Regions from separate parts of the Agromyces sp. NPDC029043 genome, predicted to be linked through region 1. Evidence: riboswitches for the same ligand, from Rfam matches in the RefSeq annotation. Region 1 holds a riboswitch; the other holds the start of a gene.
What was found. Region 1 has a riboswitch for thiamine pyrophosphate ahead of ACZ4TW_RS05920 (ECF transporter S component). Riboswitches for the same ligand answer to the same signal wherever they lie in the genome.

Region 1 (10,978 bases):
CCGCCGTTGCGCTCGTCGGCGATTCGGGCGAAGCCGAGATCGTCGCGGCAGCGGCCGATGACGCGGCGGCGCCGATCGGCGGCGCCGCGAAACTCGTGACGGCGCTCGTGACGGTCGACTCGCTGCCCCTGCCCGAGGGCACCGACGGTCCCGACATCCCCATCGGCGCCGAGGACTACTCGAGCTACCTGCGCTACGAGGGCGAGGGTTCGCGCGTCCTCCAGGTCTCCCCAGGCGAATCGTGGAGCGAGCGCGACGTGCTTCGCGCCATGGTCCTCGCCTCGAGCAACAACCACGCCGACACGCTCGCCACGTGGGCATACGGCAGCATCGACAACTACGTGCGCGAGGCGAACGGATGGCTCGAGGAGCACGGGTTCACCGACCTGCGGGTCGCCGACGCGACGGGCCTGTCAGGCGAGAACGTCGGAACCGCGAGCGAGCTCGCTCGCCTCGCCGCGATGGTCCTCGCCGATCCGGCGCTCGGTGACATGCTCACGGGCGAGAGCCGACCGCTCGCCGCCGACCAGCGACGCATCCCCGACGTCATCGCCCACCTCGAGGGCGATGGGATCCGCACGATGAGCCGCAGTTACACCGACGAGGCGGCGCTGTCGTTCGTGTTCACGTCGCAGATCACGATCGCCGACGAGGTGCGACGAATGGTCGGCGCGATGACCGGAGTCGACGACTACGGGACGCTCGATCCCGCCGTGCTCGCCGCCGTGGAGAGCATGCAGGCGGCGTCCGCTCCGATCGAGATCATCGCGGCGGGCACCTCGTACGGCGAGGTGGAGTCGGCGTGGGGCGACCGGGCGAAGCTGATCGCCGCGGCCGGCCGGACCGACGCCGCGTTCGGCGCCGGGCCCGAGGCGGCCGCCGTCGAGGTCGAGCCGTTCACGACGGCGCCCGCGGGCCGGCAGGTCGGCACGGTGACGGTGCGCCTCGGTGAGCGCGACATCAGCTCGGTGCTCGAGCTCGACGACGCGATCCGCGACCCGGGACCGCTCTGGCGACTCACCCATCCGGGCGAACTCATCGGAGCATTCCTCGACGGGAACGCCTGAGGCCGACCGTCAGTCGTTCTCCTCGTCGTACTCCACGGGGTCGGAATCGTCGGCGTCGAAGCGGAAGCGCACGCGAAGCTGCCCGTTCACCTCGTGCTCGTCGACCGCGTCGTACCAGAACAGCGACTCGAGCCCGTCGACCGCGGCGACCATCCCGACGCGCTTCTCGGGCTTGCCGCCGACGAGCGCGCGCTGCTCGAAGTCGCCTTCGAGGGGGCCGTCGAGGAATTCAGCCACGTAGGTCGATGCATCTGCCATGCCCCAACCGTAGTCCTGCAGGGTCGGTGCGGTCATGCGCCGCGCTGCGCCGGTCCGCCGAGCCGCACGCGGATGGCCGGGACGCGGTGGGGCCGAACTCGGCCGAGGTAGCGCCGCCAGTCCGTCTCCCAGCCGTCCCAGTACGGATCGAACGCGCCCAGGTCGCGCGAGAGCGCGCGGTCGCGGCGTTCGGCGTACGGCGCGTCGAGCCAGACGCGCACGGCATCAGCGCGGCCGGCGCCGGCGAGGAAGGCACCGCAGCCGTCCACCACCATCGGAGCACCGGGAGCGATCCGCAGGTCCACGCCGGGGCGGTCGGCGACCCAGTCCCAGCGATGCACCACGCCGACGACGCCGCGGGAGTGCGGTTCGACGAGCGAGACGGCGAGCGCGGCGGCGCCGCTGTGGAGGCCGCGCCATCCGGGGATCGCCTCGTCGACGCGCACGACGGTCGGCGCGTCGCCGCGCCAGGCCTCGAGCAACGCAGCCGTGAAGGTCGACTTGCCGGCGCCGCTGGGCCCGTCGACGAGCACGAGCGGATGGCGCGTGCCGGCGGCGGCACGTCGTACCGCGGCCACCGCCGGGCCCAGCGCCGACGCGCGGGCGCCGGTCACGCCCACACCGGATGGAACGTGCCGGCCCAGACGGACCCCGCGACGGCGACGGCGGCGATCGCCGCAGCCAGCACGAGCAGCGCCGCGTCGCGAGGGCTTACCCGCGACGGCCGCGCCCACGTGCGCTCCACGTCGGCGCCGAAGCCCCGCGCCTCCATCGCGGTCGCGAGCTTCGTGCCGCGCCGGATGGCCAGCACGAGGAGGGCGAAGGCCATCGTCGCGGCGCGGCGAGGCGCACCGTGGTCGCCGATCCCCCGCGCTCGGCGGGCGAGCGACATGGCCCGCCAGTCCTCGACGAACAGGCCGACGAGCCGAGTCGCCGCGAGCGCGCCGAGCACGAACCGCGCCGGCAGCCGGGCCACCTGCGCGAGCCCGTCGGCGAGGTCGGTGGGGTCGACGCGCATGAACAGCAGCGCGGCGGGCAGTCCGATGGCGAGGACACGGACTGTCACGGCGATCGCGAGCTCGATCGAGCCGTCGGTGATGCGCGCGAGCCAGAACTCCCAGTGCACGGTACCGGAGGGTCGGCCGTACAGCAGCATGCTGAGGCCTGCGACGGGCGCCGCGATGAGGATCGGCCAGGTACGGCGCAGGAGCAGCCCCGGCGTGACGCCCGCGATGGCGAACAGCACGAGCTGGATCACGAGCGCGATCGCCGCGCTCACCCAGTCGACCGTGAGCAGCAGCGGCGTGGTGAGCACCATGGCCGCCGCGAGGCGCGTCGCGGGGTTCACGCCGTCGACGAATCGGAGCGTCGGCTCAGGAGCGGGCCGGTCGAGGTCGGGCGCGCTCACGGTCGGCTCCTGGCGGCGTCGCGCGTGTCATGCGGCTGGAGCACGAGGCGCTGCGCGCCGAGCGCTTCGGTGAACGCGAGGTCGTGTGTGACGGAGAGCAGCGTCGTCCCGCCGCGGACGAGCTCGTGCAGCAGGCGCACGAGCTCCACCCACCCGAGGCGGTCCTGCCCGAACGTGGGCTCGTCGAGGATCACGACGTCGGGGCGGGTCGCGAGCACCGAGGCCACCGAGAGGCGTCGGGCCTCGCCGCCGGACAGCGTGAAGGGGTTCGCCGCGGCGAGGTGCGCGAGCCGCAGCCGCGTCAGCACCTCGTCGACGCGGGCATCGACCTCGGGGTCGGCGAGGCGGAGCGCTCGCGGTGCGATGGCGATCTCATCGCGGACGGTCGCGGCGACGAACTGGTGCTCGGGCTCCTGGAAGACCGTGCCGATGCGGGTCAGGAGGTCGCGCGACCGCCACCTCACGGGCGAAGCTCCGAGCCCGCGCGCGAGCTCGGGCGCCGCGACGACCGAGCCGGCCCGCGGCTCGAGCAGCCCGCCGAGCGTGAGCGCGAGCGTGGACTTGCCGGCTCCGTTCGGTCCGGTGAGGACGCTCGACGTGCCCGCCGGGAGCGCCAGGTCGAGGCTCCGGTGCAGGACGGCGCCCCGTGCGCGCCCGATGGCGAGCTCGCGCGCCGCGAGCATCGGTGCGCCTCCGGCGCCCGCGCCATCCGCCGACGGCACCCCGAGCGGAACGCCCGGCACCCACACGCCCGCGGCCGCGAGCTGCTCGGCGCGGGTCGCGAGCACGTCGGAGGGCGGTCCGTCGGCGACGAGCGCACCGTCGGCGCCGAGCACCACGACCCGGTTGACGAGGTGCTGCCAGACCTCGACGCGATGCTCGACCACCACGAGCGTCGCGCCGGTGCGTTCGAGCACGCGTTCGACGGCCTCGCGCACCTCGGCGACGCCCTCGGGATCGAGGTTGGCGGTGGGCTCGTCGAGCAGCAGCAGGCCGGGGCGCATCGCGATCGCGCCCGCCAGCGCGAGCCGTTGCTTCTGCCCGCCCGACAGCCGTGCGGTCGGGTGATCGAGGGGCAGGTCGAGGCCGACCGCGTCGACGGCCTCGGCGACCCGGCGCCACGTCTCGTCGCGGGGCACGCCGAGGTTCTCGCAGCCGAAGGCCACGTCGTCGCCGACGCGGGCGAGGATGACCTGGGAGTCCGGGTCCTGGAGCACGAGCCCCGCGCGCCCGCGGGCTGCGGCGGCCGGCCGGCCGTCGATCCGGAGCGAGCCGGTGTGTTCGCCCTCGTCGTCGCCGCCGAGCACCCCGGCGAGCGCGTGGAGCAGCGTCGACTTGCCCGACCCCGAGGGGCCGAGGAGCAGCACGCGCTCACCCGGCTCGATGACGAGGTCGACGCCCTGCAGCGCGTGCCGGCGGCGTCCGGCGTGCCGCCAGCCCCACCCCGTGGCGTCCACGCGGGCGGGGCCGGCGAGACCGGCGGAATGCGCCACGGTCAGACCCGTCCGGTCACGTCCCGCCCGGCACCGAACCGGTTCAGTGCGCCGGTGGCTGCGAGCGCCCGCACGACGATCCAGCCGAGCAGGCCGGCGAGGACGGCGCCGGAGACCACGACGGTGCCGAGGTACAGGACGAGGAACTCGGCGGACTTCTGCAGGTTCCCGGAGAGGAAGAGCTCGAGCGTCCACGCGGCGAGGCCCGCCGCGGCGCCGGCGAGCATGGCCGTCACGACGCCGAAGCGGCGGTAGCCGCCGGCGAGGAAGACGAGCTCGGCCCCGAGGCCCTGCGCGATGCCCGAGTAGATCGTCTCGATGCCCCACTGGTTGCCGATGAGCGCCGACACGATCGCGGCGAGCAGTTCGACGTACAGCGCGGCACCCGGCTTGCGGATGATCAGCCCGCCGAGCACGCCGCCGATGAGCCAGATGCCCACGGCGATGCCCCCGAGGCCGGGGGTGACCGCGTCGGCCGCGCTGAACCAGGCGTAGCCGACGTTGTTCCAGATGAGGAAGACGAGTCCGGTGGCGACGCCGATGACGCTCGCCACGACGATGTCGACCACGCGCCAGCGCGAGCGCACGGGTGCCTGGTCTGCGGCCGTCGGGGCCGTGCCCTGGGATGCCGCGCGCTCGGTGGCTGCGGCCGTGGTGCGGTCGGTGCCGCTGGATGTCTCGTGCACTGTTCGTGCCCTTTCGTCTCGTGGAAAGCGGCACGGGAGATGAGATCGGATGCCCTCCCTGCGCTGGCATGACCCAGATCAGGTTCGACGGTCGAAGGTTGGAGAACCTTCCTCTCAGCCCGGCTCACCGGACTCCCGTGTTCGAGCACGAGTATACGCCCGCCGTGCACCGCATGACGCGGCCGGCGGGTGGGCGCGTGGCGTTCGCTCCCGCTACCGCTTCAACGCGCGGATGACGAGCTTCAGCGCCTTCCCGGTGACGGCCACGAGCGGGATCGCGACGATCAGCAGGCCGAGGATGTTCGGCTCGAAGCGCACGTCGCCGCCGCGGCTCACGTACGCGCCGAGCGGCACGGACCATCCGCCCCCGCCGCCGCCCGACCCCTCGCCCTGTTCCGGGGCGTTCCCGGAACCGCCGCCGAAACCGTACGCGCCGAGGGCGACCGGAACGAGGTCGACACCGCCCATCTCGACCTTCTCGGCGTACGAGGTGCGAACCCCGACCCCGGCGACCTTGTCTGCGAGCTCGAGCACGAAATCAGCCATGCGGCCACGCTACCGGTGCGGCCCGGGCCTCGAAAGGGTCTTGACGGATGCCGCCGGCCGCAGGATCACGAGAACGCGCGCGCGCCGGGCGGCAGCGGCCCGTCGGGACGGCCGGAGCGTGAGGGGCGGCCCCGCTGCGACGCCGGCTCGTCGGCGTCGTCACGTTCCCACCCGGTTCCGGCGGTCGGCAGCGGCCCCGGCGCGTCGGGTCGCACGAGCGAGGCGGGCCGCACCGCACCGCGCCCGAAGCGGCGCACCACTTCGTCGATCGTGCGTTCGGCGTCGCGCCAGTCCTCGTCGGGATCCCACAGCGGCGCGCCATCGCCCACAGCGCGAAGGTGCTCGGCGCGCACGCCGATGAGGCGGACGCGACGGCCGTCGCCGACGAGTTCGCCCAGCGGAACGAGTGCCTCCTCGTAGATGCGCCTGGCGACATCGGTCGGCTCGGCGAGCGTGCGCGACCGGGTGACGGTGGTGAAGTCGCCGTAGCGGAGCTTGAGCGTGACCGTGCGTGCGAGCATCGCCGCCCTGCGCAGCCGGACGCCCACGTCGGTTGCGAGCCGGAGGAGCTCGCGCGCGATCTCGTCGTGGTCGACCAGGTCGTGGTGGAACGTCGTCTCGTGTCCGATGCTCTTCTCGACGCGGCTCGTCTCGACATCGCGCGGGTCGACGCCGTTCGCGAGGCGCGAGAGCCGCGCGGCCAGCGCCGGGCCGACCGCGCGAGTCAAGGCGTCGGCGGGCATGTCGGCGACGTCGCCCACCGTGCGGAGCCCGAGCTTCAGCAGCGACTGCTCGGTCACGCGGCCCACCCCCCAGAGCGCCGACACGGGAAGCGGATGCAGGAATCGGGTGGTCTCCGAGGCCGGAACCACCAGCATGCCGTCGGGCTTCGCGCGCGAGGAGGCGACCTTGGCGACGTACTTGCTCGCGGCGACCCCCACCGAGCACGTCAACCCGGTCTCGTCGCGCACGCGCCGCCGGATCGTCCACGCGATCTGGGCCGGGCTGCCGTGCAGGCGTCGCGCCCCGGACACGTCGAGGAACGCCTCGTCGATCGAGAGCGGCTCGACGAGCGGCGTGAGCTCGCGGAAGATCGTCATGACCCGGTCGGAGTACTCGGCGTACCGCTGGTAGTCGCCGCGGAGCACGACCGCGTTCGGGCACCGCTGCAGGGCGACCGACATCGGCATCGCCGAGTTCACGCCGAAGCGCCGCGCCTCGTAGCTCGCCGCCGCCACCACCCCGCGGCCGGCGGTGCCGCCGACCAGCACCGGCTTGCCTCGAAGCTCGGGACGCCGCAGCAGTTCGACGGACACGAAGAACGCATCCATGTCGACGTGCAGGATCGGCGTCGCCGAATCGTCGACCGGGCCGGTGGTGACCTGTCGCGACGAGCCGTCCTGCTTGCTCATGCTGCGACCCTAGCGGCCACGGCCGACGAGGTCGCCGTGATCAGAATCCGCCGAAGTCGCCACCGAAGTCGCCGCCGCCGAAATCGCCGCCGAAGTCGCCCCCGGAGCCGCCCCAGTCGCCTCCCGAGCCGCCCCAGTCGCCACCGGCGTCGCCGCCGGCGTCCGCCGAGTCCGCGCCCGTGTCGCCTGCGGCATCCGCTCCCTCGGCGCCGGCCGCGTCGAACGCCGCCGGGTCGGGAAGGAACGCCTGGGCGATCGCGCTGCCGATCACGACACCGGCCACGGTGCCCAGCAGCGAGCCGCCGACCATCGAGCCGAAGGACGGACCTCCTTGGCGGCCGTAGGCGCCACCGCCCTGAGGGCCCGCGAAGGCGCGTTCCATGGACCCCGGCTGGCGGAGCTCCTGGCGCGTCGCGGCGCGCGCGAGCGACTGCGGGTCGTCGGAGCCGATCCGCTCGCCCGCGGGCGCCTGCTCGGCCAGCGAGCGGTACACCTGTTGGCGCTGCTCGGGCGTCAGCTTCGCGAAGGCCTCGGCGTGCACCGCCTCGATCGACTCGGGCGGCGCGGTGCGCAGCAGGTAGCGGTAGCGCTCGATCGCGAGCTCGTCGTCGCTGAGGCGGCGCTGCTGCGGCGCCTGCGGTACCTGCGGCGCGGGCCGGCGGTCGCGATCGTCGCCGCCGCCGAAGAGCCGGTCAAGGAAACCCATGATGTCCTCACTTCCGTAGGGAACGCCAGCGTATCGGCGCCCACCATGAACCCGCTGGGAAACGACGGATGCCGCGGTGCGACGGGGACGGGTCGCCCCGCGGCATCCGGTCGTCGATCGGGCTACGCGTCGCCGCCGGCGCGCTCGAGCACGAGCTCGCGGACCCGTGCCGCATCGGCCTTGCCCTGCATGGCCTTCATGACCGCGCCGATCACGGCCCCGGCCGCCTGCACCTTGCCGTCGCGGATCTTCGCGAGCACGTCGGGCTGCGCGGCGAGCGCGTCGTCGATCGCGGCGATCAGCGCGCCGTCGTCGGAGACGACCGCAAGCCCGCGCGCATCGACGATCTCGCGCGGCGAGCCCTCGCCGGCGACGACGCCCTCGAGCACCTGACGGGCGAGGCGGTCGGTGAGCACGCCCTCGTCGACGAGCGCCGCCAGCTCGGCGACCTGCGCCGGCTCGGCCAGCTCGGCGGCATCCGTGCCGCGCGCGTTCGCGATGCGCGTGAGCTCGCCAGTCCACCACTTGCGCGCGGCGGCCGGCGTGGCGCCCGCCTCGACCGTGGCGAGCACCTCGTTGAGCAGGCCGCCGTTCACGACGCCCTGGAAGTCGATGTCGGTGAAGCCCCACTCCGCCTTGAGGCGTCGGCGGCGTGCCGCGGGCGGCTCGGGCAGCGCGGCCCGGAGCTCCTCGATGAGCGCCGGCTCGGGCTCCACGGGCAGCAGGTCGGGCTCGGGGAAGTAGCGGTAGTCGTCGGCGTCGGACTTCGGCCGGCCCGGGCTCGTGGTGCCCGTGTCCTCGTGCCAGTGGCGCGTCTCCTGCGTGATCGTTCCGCCGTCGGCGAGGATCGCCGCCTGGCGCTGGATCTCGTAGCGCACCGCGCGCTCGACCGAGCGCATCGAGTTGACGTTCTTCGTCTCGGTGCGCGTGCCGAACTTCTCCTGGCCCTTCGGACGCAGCGACACGTTGGCATCGCAGCGCAGGTTGCCGCGCTCCATCCGCGCCTCGGAGATGCCGAGCGAGAGCACGATGTCGCGGATCGTCGCCACGTAGGCGCGGGCGAGTGCGGGCGCATCGGCCCCGGCGCCCACGATCGGCTTCGTGACGATCTCGACGAGCGGCACGCCGGCGCGGTTGTAGTCCACGAGCGAGTACTCGGCGCCGTGGATGCGGCCCGTCGTGCCGACGTGCGTGAGCTTGCCGGCATCCTCCTCCATGTGGGCGCGCTCGATCGCGACCTGGAACGTCCGACCGTTCGCGAGCTCGACCTCGACCGAACCCTCGAAGGCGATCGGCTCGTCGTACTGCGAGATCTGGTAGTTCTTGCCGAGGTCGGGGTAGAAGTAGTTCTTCCGCGCGAACCGGCTCGACGCCGCGATCGAGCAGCCCAGGGCCAAGCCGAGCGAGATCGAGTACCGCACCGCGGTGCCGTTGACGACCGGCAACGAGCCGGGCAGGCCCATGTCGACCGGCGCGACGAGCGTGTTCGGCTCGGCGCCGTGGTAGGCGCTGTTCGCCGGGTTGGGGGCCGGGGAGAACATCTTGGTGGTCGTGTTGAGTTCGACGTGCACCTCGAGGCCGATCACCGGCTCGAACCGGTCGAGGGCCTCGTCGAAGTCCATCAATGCCGCGCGCGCCATCAGACCACGCCCTCCTCGGTCGCCATGAGTTCGTGGGTGGACAGGTCGGGTGCCTGCGCGAGCAGCGGGCCGCCCCACCGGTCGACGAGCAGTGCCTCGAGCGCGCCGCCGACGTTGTACAGGCGGGCATCCTCGCGTGCGGGCGCGAGGAACTGGATGCCGACCGGCAGGCCGTCTTCGGGCGCCAGGCCCACGGGCACCGAGATGCCGGGCACGCCCGCCAGGTTGGCCGGGATCGTCGCGACGTCGTTGAGGTACATCGCGAGCGGGTCGTCGAGCTTCTCGCCCAGCTTGAACGCGGTGGTCGGCGCCGTGGGGGTGGCCAGCACGTCGACCTCGCCGAACGCGGCGTCGAAGTCCTGCTGCACGAGCGTGCGCACCTTCTGAGCGCTGCCGTAGTACGCGTCGTAGTACCCGGCCGAGAGCGCGTAGGTGCCGAGGATGATGCGGCGCTTGACCTCGGGACCGAACCCGGCTTCGCGCGTTGCCGCCATGACCTCCTCGACCGTGCCGCCGCCGTCGGGCGTGACGCGCAACCCGAAGCGGACCGAGTCGAACTTCGCGAGGTTGGAGGACGCCTCGGCGGGCAGGATCAGGTAGTACGCGGCGATCGCGTACTCGAAGTTCGGGGCGCCGACCTCGACGATCTCGGCGCCGTTGGCCGCCAGCAGCTCGAGCGCCTCGTGGAACCGCTGCCGCACGCCGGACTGGAAACCGTCGGTGTCGAGCTCCTTCACGACGCCGATGCGCAGCCCCGAGACATCCGCCCGCCGAACGGCCTCGGCCATCGACGGCCACGGGTCGGGGATCGAGGTCTGGTCGTGCGGGTCGTGGCCGGCGATCACGTCGTGCAGCAGCGCGGCGTCGAGCACCGTGCGGCTCACCGGGCCGACCTGGTCGAGCGACGACGCCAGCGCGATCGAGCCGTAGCGGCTCACGCCGCCGTAGGTGGGCTTGGTGCCGACCGTGCCGGTGACGTGGGCGGGCTGGCGGATCGAGCCGCCCGTGTCGCTGCCGAGCGCGAGCGGCGCCTCGAACGCGGCGACCGCCGCCGCGGATCCGCCTCCGGAGCCGCCGGGGATGCGCTCGAGGTCCCACGGGTTGTGGGTCGGGCCGTATGCGGAGTGCTCGGTGGAGGAGCCCATCGCGAACTCGTCCATGTTGGTCTTCCCGAGCGGCACCATGCCGGCCTCGCGGACCTTTCGGACGGGCGTCGCGTCGTACGGGGGAATCCAGCCCTCGAGGATGCGCGAACCCGACGTCGAGGGCATGCCCGTGGTGACGAGCACGTCCTTGATGGCGATCGGCACGCCCGCGAGGGGGCCGAGGTCATCGCCGGCGGCCCGCCGACGGTCGACCTCGGCGGCGGTCTCGAGTGCGGCCTCGTTGACATGCAGGAACGCGTGCACGGCGCCGTCGACGGCGGCGATGCGGTCGAGGTGGGCCCTGGTGGCCTCGACGGACGAGACCTCGCCGGCGGCGAGCTTGGCGGCGAGGTCGGCGGCGCTCAGGCGGATCAGGTCGCTCACTGCTCCTCCCCCAGGATCGCCGAGACCACGAACCGGTCGCCGTCGCGCTCGGGCGCGCCCGAGAGGGCCTCCTCGACGGTGAGCACGTCGCCGACGACGTCGTCGCGGAGCGGGTTGTGCAACGGGATCGGGTGACTGGTGGACGGCACGTCGGGCGTGGCCACCTCGCTCACCTTCTCGACCGCCTGCATGATCTGGCCGAGTTCCGTCGTGAGGTGGCCGATCTCTTCCTC
Region 2 (10,978 bases), on a different contig from region 1:
CTCATGAATCGGGATCACCATGTCGACGTCGTCCTCGGTGACGATCTCCACGAGTCGTCGGCAGTAGGCGACGGGCTCGAACTTCGGCGGTGGCACGGTGTAGAACGCGTCCGCGGCGCGCGAAAACCGGGTGACACCGATCGGGATGCTGTCCACAATGGTCACGCGGTGACCGGCCGCCGACATCAGTCGCGCGAGATTCAGCGTCAGGAAGGATCGGCCGAACGTGATCAGCACATGTCTGCGTTCTGATCTGCTCACCCGAGCGAGTGTAGGCCGACGCCGACAGCGATGAATTCGACGGGGTCGCCGAGTCGGTCACATCATGACCGGGAATAGCATTCACTCAGCCGGCGTTCAGGTTTGCGGGTATCGGCGGGGGTCCCGATGTATGTACGAAGCGGCATGCGATGCGTCGTCGTCGCGTGATAGGGCTTTGACCAGCTAGTTCTGGTACCGCCTGCTCTCGAAAGGTGTGTGGGATGTTCGTCATCGGCGTGATCGCCGCCAGCCTCGCTGCTGTGGCGTACGGCATGTCGACGGTGTTGCGTGCGCTCGGGGCCCGGCGCGTAGCCCAGACCGAGCGCGAGGAATCCGAGGCCACCACAACCAATGCCGTCGGCGGCCCGACGCTGCGGTCGACGATGTCGACCTTCGTCGATCCTGCCTTCATCCTGGGCACGATGATGGTGATCGTCGGTTTCGCCGGCGGCGCCATCGCGGCACGCTATCTGCCGCTGTTCCTGTCCCAGACCATCGTGTCCGCCAACCTCGTGGTGACCGCGCTGCTCGGCACCATCATGCTCAACATCGCCCTGCACACCCGGGACTGGATCGCCATCTGGACCGTGGTGCTCTCGCTGTGCCTGCTGGGCGTGTCGTCGGCGCATCACACCGGCTCCGGTGACAACGTCGCCTTCCACCGGGGACTGTTCGTGGCCACCGCGCTGCTGTCGGCGGCAGCTCTTGCAGCGGTGTACGGGCTCGGCAAACACGCGGCGATCGTCGGCGGAGCCGCAGCGGGACTCCTGTTCGGCATCATCGCGATCGCGGTCCGCGTCCTCGACGGCGTCGATCCGTTCGACCCCAGGGCCCTGCTGTTGGACCCGGCCGCCTGGACCATCGCAGTAGCCGGCGCCGCAGGCTTCTTCATCCAGACGGTGGCCCTGCAACTCGGCGCGGTCAACGGGGTGACCGCCGTTCTGGTCGTCGGTGAGACGGCCGGGCCGAGCCTCGTCGGCGTCGTGTTCCTCGGTGACACCGCCAAGCCGGGGCTGGGCTGGTTGGCGATCATCGGCTTCATCGGGGCGGTCATCGGTGCGGTACTCGTCGCGATCTACGGCTCCGGCGATCCCGACCACTTCGGGGAGGCGCCGCCCCAGAAGGGTGGCTGGCGGCGTGGCCGCGAGGATCTCGACGGCTCGTTCGACTTCGACGACGACGCGCCGCGAGATCTCGACGACGGAGACGAGGGTCACCATGGTCACAACACCGACCCAGGCGTCGACAACTACGACGGTGACAACCAGGGCAGCGACAACCACGGCAGTGACAACCATGTGCGCGGCAATCTCGACGGCTTGTCGACCTACACGGCCAGGCCCGGATCCTCGCCTGCGTCATCACCGTCGGAGTCGACGCGCTGATCGTGAATGGCGTGATGCAACTTCTTCAGGTCGCCGGTTCGCCACGCCGTCACCGTCCATACCGCGACGACGAACGGCGCGATGGCGGCAGCCGAGATGGCACGCGCTGACGACGGTAGGACATCGGCGATGACCTCGGCGCGGGGTGTGCCGTCGACGTCGGCGGGCAACCACTGCGTCAGGAGGTTCTGGGTCAGCGCCGTCGGTTCGAAGGGGCCGGCCGCCGCCGCGAGGTAGAAGGCCGCGAGCGTGGTGACCAGCGCACCCAGCCAGGTGAGGACGCGTACCTACGAACCGAGGATCTCCGCCGCGGTCCGGACCGCCTCGGCCGCGAAACCCAGCACCAATGCCAGGAGCAGACAGGCGACCTGCGCGGACAGCAGTTGTTCGAGCACCGAACTCTCGTCGTCGGACGAATGGATGCCGGGCAGTCCGATCGCCAGCGAGACGAGGCCGGAGATGAAGGCAACCAGCGTCACCGACGAGGTCATGTCCGAAACGCGTTGGAATGACGCACGAACAGCCTGCTCGGTATTGGCACTCGCGACCCGCGCGCCGACGTCGTAGATCACCAGCATGGCGACACCCGCCAGGATGATCGCCAGCAGCCAGGCGATGGCCGTGGTGCAGACCGCGGCCAATGCGAACGATCCGACGAGTGGCCCGAAGACCGAGTCCCCGTCGGCACCACTCACCCGGACCCCGACCAGCGGAAGGAGCCCGACGACCGCGATGATCAGCCCGGCGGCCAGCAGCGGACCCGAGAATTCGGTGATCTCGGAGGCGTCGAGGTCCGGATCCCTCGTCGGTCATGGATCACCTTCGTTCACGAGGGAACTGTAGCCCTGAGCGTCGGCGTTGGCCGGGCATTGACAGTGAGTTGACGGAGCAGGAAATGTAGGACGCATGTCCGGTCCCCTGAACTCAGCCCGTACCGCCTACGAAAGCCTCGAACCCTTTCACGTCCTCGCGTACTTCAATCCGGGTCTCGGTGCCGCACAGTCGGACACCGGACTGGACCCGTACGGGTTCTACGTCGGGGCACGCGGGGCTCCCCTGGGTGACTGCAGCCCATCGGTGGTGATCTCCACCTTCTACAACTTTTCCCCCGGCCTCATCGTCGACGCCTGGGAGAAGGCCCGCGCCCATGGGCTGGAACGGGTGGCCGCACGGCGCGAGCAGATGCTCGACGAACAGTTGCGCGACATTCTCGGTGAGCGAGTCGATGATCCGACGATCGCCGAGTTGGCACAGCACTACGCCGACGTGGCCGCGACACTGCCGATGGGCGGCCGGTCCCTGGCCGCCGCATGGGCCGCCGCGTCGGTGCCGGACACGCCGCACATGGCGCTGTGGCACAACATTGCGATCCTGCGGGAGTGGCGGGGTGACAACCACATCGCGGTCCTCGTGACGCACGGACTCGACGGTATCGATGCGGCCGCGTTCCACGAAGCGGACCTGCTCGACCCGACGATCCGACGTCGCACCCTCGGGAAGAAAATGACCCTGCTGACGCGTGGCTGGACAGACGCCGACTGGGAGGCGTCGATCGATCGGCTCGTCGGACGCGGACTCGCCGAGCGCACCGACAGCGGGCATCGACTCACCGCCGACGGTGCCGCGCTCTACGACGACATCGAGGCCTCCACCGATGCCCTGGGCGAAAGCGTCTGGTCCACACCGGGTCTCGCCGAGACCGTCCAGCAGACCAAGCCCCTTGTGAAGGCCGTCATCGATGCCGGCGTCTTACCTGGCACCTCCAAGAAGTGACGGCACCATGACCGACACCGCCTCCGCTCTCGCCGACATCAAGGCATTGAAGTACCGGTACCTGCGCTGCCTGGACACCAAGGACTGGGAGGGCTTCGCACAGACCCTCACCCCGGATGTGACCGGCGACTACGGTGAGAGCCTCGCCTTCACCGACCGGGATACCCTGGTGGGCTTCATGAAGCGATCCGTCGGGCCGGGGGTGATCACCGAACACCGCGTCGCACATCCCGAGATCGAGATCGATGGCGACGTCGCAACGGGACGCTGGTACCTGCAGGACCGCGTCATCGTGACGGAGTTCTCGTTCCTGCTGTTCGGCTCGGCGTTCTACTCCGACAGCTACCGTCGCACCGACGACGGCTGGCGCATCAGCGGCACCGGCTATGACCGCACCTACGAGGCGACAGTGAATCTTGCCGACCTGCCCGGTTTCTCGCTGAAGGTGGGGCCGTCGGTCTCCCGGTAGTTCACGCGTCGCGCCGGCTGACGGCCGCCAAGCCGGCGCCGAACAGGAGAAGGGCGAACGCGGCGAAGTACACGGCCGAACCGATCGGACCCCAGTGGAAGTCGACGGAGGTCGGCGACGTCGGGTCCAGGAAGCGACCGGCATTCGCGAACGGCAGGAACGGTGCGATGTGGCTGCCGACCTTGGGCAACAGGCCGATCACCCCTTCGAGCACGAGCATCCAGAGCAGCAGGATCGCGATGGCTCCAGCGGTGTGGCGAAGCAGCATCGCGAGGGACAGGCCCACCACCACGCACAGCAGGGCGTCAATCGGCGTCGCGTAGAGCTGGCGGACCACGTCGGCATCGGTGAATGAGATCCCCAGCGATTGTCCGCCCAGTGCAATCGCGACGAGCAAGCACAGCGCGGTGAGCACGACGGTGAGGATCACCGTCATGGCGCCGTACACCAGTGCCTTGGCGATCATCACGACCTCACGACGGGGAACCGCGAGGAACGACGTGCGGATCGTGCCGAACCGATACTCGTTGGTCACGGCGAGCACCGCCATGATCATCAGCACGATGACACCGACCTGATTCAGCCCGGCCAGCACGACGCCGGCGATACCGTCTGTGCTGCCTACCTCGTCGACCTCACCGACCTCTCCGACGGAGTTGCCGGCAACCTGCCCGACCACGGCTGCCACGGCAAGCGAGAGGAGCACCACGATCCCCACACACCAGTAGGGCGAACGGGTGGAGGCGAGTTTGATTCGCTCAGCGTTGAGTGCGCCGATCATCGGGCATCTCCTGTTCCGCCGGTGTACTCGACGGCGCCGGCCGTCACCGACATGAACACGTCTTCCAGCGACGCGGACTGGGAGGTGAGTTCGTGCAGGGGCACGCCGTTGGCCGCGGCGATGTCACCGACCTGATCCGTCGACACGTCGTCGACGAGGAATGCGGGCCGGCCATCTGGGTCCGTTACCTGGACGACGGGGAGGCCCGCGCCGACCAGAGCCTGATGCAGCAGGTCCATCCGCGGGCTGCGGACGCGGGTGCGGTGGCGGGCGAGTGCCATGAACTCCCCCACCGAGCAGTCGGCGATGAGCCGGCCCTGCCCGATCACCACGAGATGATCGGCGGTCAGCGACATCTCGGTCAGCAGGTGGCTGGACACCAACACGGTGCGCCCCTCGGCAGCGAGGCTACGCATGAACCGTCGAATCCACACGATGCCCTCGGGGTCGAGACCATTGACCGGTTCGTCGAACAGCAGGATGCCCGGATCACCGAGCAGCGCGCCGGCCAGGCCGAGCCGCTGCGACATCCCCAGGGAGAAGCCGCCCGCCTTCTTGCCGGCGACGGCGGACAATCCGACGAGTTCGAGGACCTCGTCGGCACGGCGTGCGGGGATGCTGTTGCTGGCCGCCATCCACCGCAGATGTGAACGGGCACTGCGGTTGGGATGCACCCACCTGGCGTCGAGCAGCGCACCCACCTGACGCAGCGGATGGTCGAGGTCACGGTAGGCGCGGCCGTTGACCGTGGTCGTACCCGAACTCGGGCGGTCCAGCCCCAGCATCATCCGCATCGTGGTCGACTTTCCCGCGCCGTTGGGTCCGAGGAAACCGGTCACCACACCGGGCCGCACGCCGAAGGTCAGACTGTCCACGGCGCGTACCGTGCCGTAGTCCTTGGTCAGGTTTATCGCCTGCAGGGTGCCGTCAACCACACCCCGACCATAGACAGATCCGGTCTACCGCGCCGTCACGACTCGCGCTCGGGCGAGGACGCACGCGCCCAGAACCGTTTGGGTATCCGCCCCGCTCGAGCGGCGAGGCGCCCACCGATGACCGCATGCGCCATGGCTGCCGCCATGGCGACGGGATCGTCGGCGCGAGTGACCGCCGACGCGAGAAGCACTGCGTCGCAGCCGAGTTCCATCGCGAGCGCGGCGTCGCTGGCGGTGCCGATCCCTGCGTCGAGGACGACCGGGACACCGGCCGCCGCGACGATCATCTCGATGTTGTGCGGGTTGGCGATACCCAGCCCCGTCCCGATGGGTGAGCCGAGCGGCATCACCGCCGCGACGCCCACATCCTCGAGCCGGGCGGCGAGGACCGGGTCGTCGTTGGTGTAGGCGAGGACGACGAATCCGTCGGCCACCAGAGTCTGGGCGGCGTCGAGGAGTTCGATGGGGTCGGGCAGCAGCGTGCGATCGTCGGAGACGACCTCCAATTTCACCCAGTCGGTGCCTATCGCCTCGCGTGCGAGTTGCGCGGTCAACACGGCCTCCGCGGTGGTGTGACAACCCGCGGTGTTGGGCAGGATCGAGATGCCGAGACGAGTCAGCAGGTCGATCACCCCGGCGCCCGACGCCGCGCTCACTCGACGCATGGCCACGGTGGTCAACTCGGTTCCCGACGCCTGCAGAGCACGTTCGAGGACATCGTGATTCGACGCACCGCCGGTACCCATGATGAGGCGGGAACCGAGGTCGCGGTCGGCAATGCGCAGTAGGTCGTCAGCCACCCTGCACCGCCGTCACGATCTCCACCGCTGCGCCCGCGGTGATCGGCCGATGCCAGCTGCTGCGCGGCACCACCGCGCCGTCGACGGCCACCGCGACGCCCTGGTCCGGATAGCCGAAGGTGGCGAGCAGGTCGGCGATCGACAGGTCGTCGGCGGCCGTCTGCTGCTCGCCGTTGATGATGAGGGTCACGGTGCCACTCCTTGTTTCTCCGGATCGTGCTGCGTGTTCAGGTCGTGGGACTCGTGGTGGGCGACACCCTGGTCGAGGATCTCGACGACGCGGTGCGCGGTCCACGGAGCGAGCAGGATGCCGTTGCGGCCGTGCCCGGTGGCCACGACAATCCGTTCGTCGACGGCCCGCACGACGGGGACGCCGTCGGCACGGGTGGGCCGAAATCCTGCGGCCACCTCGACGAGGTCGTAGGTACTCAAGCCGGGCATCACCGCCACCGCGTCGGCGAGCAGGTCGGCGACCCCACCGGCCCGGGGATGACGGTCGGCGGCCTCGGCCGGCTCGTATTGTGTTGCGCCGACGACGATTCCGTCTTTGCGCGGAACCAGATACACCGATCGCCCGTCGAGGCGTGCGCGGACGACGTGTCTCGGCGGCGGCACGGACCAGGAGTTCGCGGCCAGCCGAAGGATCTCGCCTTTCGTCGCGTACAGGTCCAGGCCGTCGACGAGGGCCGACGATCCGAGTCCGGCGGCCACCAGCACCCGATCCCCCTCCAGCTCCGCGAGGTCATCGACGTGGCGTTCGGTGATGATCGCGCCATCGCGCAGCACAGTGGCGCGCAGGCTGCGTAGCAGGTGCCGGTTGTCCAGAGCGGCTTCGCCGGAGGCGAGATAACCTCCGATCAGTCGGGAACTCAACGCGTTCTCCAGCGAACGGATCTCGCGTGCGGCGACGGGACGCAGGTCGCTGCCGCCCTGGGTCCGGGCCTGGGTCGCCCACACGAACTCGGCCAGTTGACGCAGGTGCGCGGCGTCGGCGGCCGTGCTCGCGACGAACAGCGAGTCGGCGGCGGCCACGATCAGCGGATCATCGAGACGGTCGATCAGCGTCGGCCACCGACGCACCGAATCGGAGGTGATCCCGAACAGCTCCTCCTCCCCGGGATGCCCCTCGCCCAGGGAGCCGAGCATCCCGCCGGCGACCCAGCCCGCCTCCGCGCCGAACGGGTCGTCGACGATCGTGACACGCCATCCGACGTCGAGGGCGGCCAACGCACAGGTGAGTCCCACCACTCCGCCGCCCACGACGGTGAGGTCTCCGCGGTACGGATTCGAGGTCGGCATCGACTGCCACATCCTTCCTTCGCCGGCATTACCCGGATCAGGTCCAACGGTCTGCGGGAGCGGCCCGCACTCTCAGCCCGGCGTCCCCGGGCTCCCGTGTGCTCTGCCCTCCACCCTACGTCGTGCCTCCGTGGCGTCACTAGGCTGGCGACGGTGAGCACCTCTGACCTCCGCGAGCGACTGGCCGCAGCCCGCCTCTACCTCTGCATCGACGCAAGACGGGAGCGCGGTGATCTGCTCGACGTGGTGGCCGCAGCAGTCGAGGGTGGAGTTGACATCGTGCAGCTGCGCGACAAGGGGTCGGTCGGCGAAAGGCAGTTCGAGACACTCGAGGCGGTCGAAGAACTCGACATCCTCGGCGCCCTCGGCGAAGTGATCCGGGCCCGCGGGGCGCTGCTCTCGGTCAATGATCGTGCCGATCTCGCACGCCTCGCCGGCGCCGATGTCCTGCACGTCGGACAAGGCGATCTGACACCGGCGCAGGCCCGCAGCATCGTCGGACCGGACATGATCATCGGGATCTCCACCCACGACGAATCGCAGGCACGGGCCGCGTTCGCAGACGGCGACGTGGACTACTTCTGCACCGGTCCGTGCTGGTCCACGCCCACCAAACCCGGGCGCGCAGGCACCGGGCTGGACTTCGTGCGGGCCGTCGCCGCGCTGGACCCGACCACGCCATGGTTCGCCATCGGCGGGATCGACGCCGAGCGGCTACCTCAGGTCACCGCGGTCGGCGCGCGACGGGCCGTCGTCGTGCGCGCCATCACCGACGCCGACGACCCACGTGCGGCCGCCGCCGAACTTGCCGCGGGTTTGCGGCAGGCCTGACGCACCGCCAGGCCGTCGAACCCGGTTGCCGTGATTCCGAGGGCGGGTCTATGGTGGTCGAATCATGATGTGCATGAACAACGCGCTCGTAACCCGCCGCAGCGGGGTCTGACTCTGACCGACCCCCCGCTGCGGGTCGGTCGCGCGTTTCTGTCGGTCATCTTCTCTTCGACCGAAAAGACCACGCACGATGCACACCATTCACTCGACCCGGCCATCCTGGTGCGGTGACCAGCAGTTCACCACCACGTTCGACGACCCATGGACCGCGCATGCGCTCCCCGCGGGCATCCGTGCGGAGGCGACCGGCATGACCTGGCAGAACTTCACCGACACCTTCGCACCGACAGGGTCGATCCGGCTCGGCGCCTTCAGCGTCGCGCCCGCCCGCGGTGACCTTGTCGAATGCCAGGCGACGCTGGCCGTCGCCGACGAGATCATGTCCCTGCATGCCACGGCGTCCGGACCGATCGGCGCCATGACCTCGATGCTGTACGAGATCGGCGCGCCCGTCGCCATCGTCGCGCTGCACCAACGTCTGGCGGTCGACGGCCAGACCACGACCTACCTGCTCTGTGAAGACGACAATCGACAGTGCTGGGCGTACGGCACCGGCGACACCGGGGACATGGCCAATGTCAACGCCCTGATCGCAGGGGCGAACCGACTGCGACTCACACACACCTGAGCAGTATCCGACCGAATGCGGCTCCAGCCCGTCCAGCCCGTCCAGCCCGTCCAGCCCGTGCGATGTGTTACGCCCACCCCGGGGTCAGCTCTGGTCAACGCGCCCACAGGTCACATACGGTGGAGTTTCGGATGGAGTCGAGGAGGCGACGTGCGCGGAGACGGTGACGGGTGGGTTTTCGACCCGGACGGCGCGCGGTACTGGGGCCTGCACGGCGCCGCGGGCCTGTTGCTGCGCGCACCCCTCCACGACGAGTCGATGGGCGTACTGCTGCAGCACCGCGCGGCGTGGTCGCATCAGGGCGGGACGTGGGGGTTGCCCGGTGGTGCCCGTGACTCGCACGAGAGTGCGGTGGACACCGCGATCCGGGAAGCCGATGAGGAGGCCGGGATCGGAAGTGCCGAGTTGCGCGTCGTCGCCGCGCTCGTCACCCACTCGACCCCCAACGGTTGGACATATACGACGGTGATCGCGGAGACAGATGAGCCCGTCGCCACCATCGCCAATGGCGAATCCGCCGAGCTGCGGTGGGTACCCGAGGCTCAGGTCGAGACGCTACCGCTGCACCCGGCATTCGCCGAGGCGTGGCCGGGACTGCGTGAGCGCATCGTCACCCTCGACATATGACGCTGATTTCGCCGTCACCGATCCACTCGGGTCCGGATTCAACACGGTCGATGCTTCTGCGCGCCGGGCGTGACCGGTGGGACTACGCTGAGCCACAGAAGGCGGACACCGTCCGCATCAGTTCCACGGGGCGTTCAGGAGGAACCCGAGGTGACCGGCGGCCACGCATCCACCATGCGGACCGTACTCACCCGCGCCGGACGGGCTAACCCCGTCCCTCAGCTTCCGCTGCGCCGGATGCTGTCCGAACAGCGGGAACTCGCCGCCGAACGGGACCGGACCTCCCCCCTGGCGACACTGCGCCACTACGCGGTCACCACCCCCGGCAAACTGGTGCTGATCATGGTGGCTCTGGTCATCGCCTGCCTGTCCACCGGGTGGTACGCGTCGAGCGTGTTGGATCGTCGAACGCAGACCCTGCAGTTGATGGTCGACCGCGCCGAGCCCCTCGCCGAGGCCGCGCAGGTCCTCTACAGCTCTCTGTCGGTCGCCGACGCCTCCGCGAACTCCGCTTTCATCTCCGGCGGACTCGAGTCACCGGAACTGCGCACGCGCTACTCCGATGCCATCGCCACCGCATCGTCGTCGTTGATCATCGCCTCGGGCTCGCTGATGGCTGCCGACGCCGCGAATGACCAATCGTCGGTCGACGACGCGACACGGGCCGACGTCCAGACACTCGCCACCTCGATACCGGTGTACGCCGGACTCATCGAGACCGCGCGCACCAACAACCGGCTGGGTAATCCCGTCGGCTCGGCATATCTCGGCCAGGCGTCGACGTTGATGCAGGATCATCTGCTTCCGGCTGCACAACGCCTCTACGAGCAGCGGTCTGCGGCCATCGCGGATCCGCAGCGCACACTGACGGTTCCGCCATGGGGTGTGTACACGGCGCTGATCGTGCTGATCGTCGCGCTCGTGCTGACCTCCCGGTACCTCGCCAAGCGCGTCCGTCGCCGGTTCAACATCGGAGTGGTGGCGGCGCTGATCGCCGTCGTCGTCGGCACGGTGTGGCTGCTCGCGTCGGGGCTGATGTCTGTTGCGGCGACCAACAACGCAAAGGTGCAGGGCGCGGATCCGTTGCGCGACCTGACCTCTGCGCGCATCCTCACCCAGCAAGCCCGCT

Region 2: linked by a shared signal. The riboswitch ahead of ACZ4TW_RS15830 (FAD-dependent oxidoreductase) and the one ahead of ACZ4TW_RS05920 (ECF transporter S component) in region 1 are both predicted to bind thiamine pyrophosphate.

What each region holds. Positions count from the first base shown of each region.
Region 1 covers NZ_JBVHVX010000003.1:128,269-139,246, reverse strand. The annotation lists gene ACZ4TW_RS05945 (serine hydrolase family protein) at 1-1,067, shown strand, start outside; gene ACZ4TW_RS05940 (hypothetical protein) at 1,077-1,325, opposite strand; gene ACZ4TW_RS05935 (nucleoside/nucleotide kinase family protein) at 1,358-1,939, opposite strand; gene ACZ4TW_RS05930 (energy-coupling factor transporter transmembrane component T family protein) at 1,936-2,733, opposite strand; gene ACZ4TW_RS05925 (ABC transporter ATP-binding protein) at 2,730-4,226, opposite strand; gene ACZ4TW_RS05920 (ECF transporter S component) at 4,229-4,912, opposite strand; TPP riboswitch at 4,951-5,061, opposite strand; gene ACZ4TW_RS05915 (hypothetical protein) at 5,126-5,458, opposite strand; gene ACZ4TW_RS05910 (DNA polymerase IV) at 5,524-6,870, opposite strand; gene ACZ4TW_RS05905 (hypothetical protein) at 6,911-7,576, opposite strand; gene gatB (Asp-tRNA(Asn)/Glu-tRNA(Gln) amidotransferase subunit GatB) at 7,699-9,216, opposite strand; gene gatA (Asp-tRNA(Asn)/Glu-tRNA(Gln) amidotransferase subunit GatA) at 9,216-10,745, opposite strand; gene gatC (Asp-tRNA(Asn)/Glu-tRNA(Gln) amidotransferase subunit GatC) at 10,742-10,978, opposite strand, start outside.
Region 2 covers NZ_JBVHVX010000013.1:48,742-59,719, reverse strand. The annotation lists gene ACZ4TW_RS15875 (ATP-grasp domain-containing protein) at 1-237, opposite strand, end outside; gene ACZ4TW_RS15870 (hypothetical protein) at 483-1,646, shown strand; gene ACZ4TW_RS15865 (hypothetical protein) at 1,934-2,341, opposite strand; gene ACZ4TW_RS15860 (SCO6745 family protein) at 2,553-3,419, shown strand; gene ACZ4TW_RS15855 (nuclear transport factor 2 family protein) at 3,427-3,888, shown strand; gene ACZ4TW_RS15850 (hypothetical protein) at 3,890-4,669, opposite strand; gene ACZ4TW_RS15845 (ATP-binding cassette domain-containing protein) at 4,666-5,604, opposite strand; gene thiG (thiazole synthase) at 5,640-6,404, opposite strand; gene thiS (sulfur carrier protein ThiS) at 6,397-6,594, opposite strand; gene ACZ4TW_RS15830 (FAD-dependent oxidoreductase) at 6,591-7,703, opposite strand; TPP riboswitch at 7,701-7,809, opposite strand; gene thiE (thiamine phosphate synthase) at 7,857-8,534, shown strand; gene ACZ4TW_RS15820 (hypothetical protein) at 8,725-9,222, shown strand; gene ACZ4TW_RS15815 (NUDIX hydrolase) at 9,373-9,849, shown strand; gene ACZ4TW_RS15810 (hypothetical protein) at 10,087-10,978, shown strand, end outside.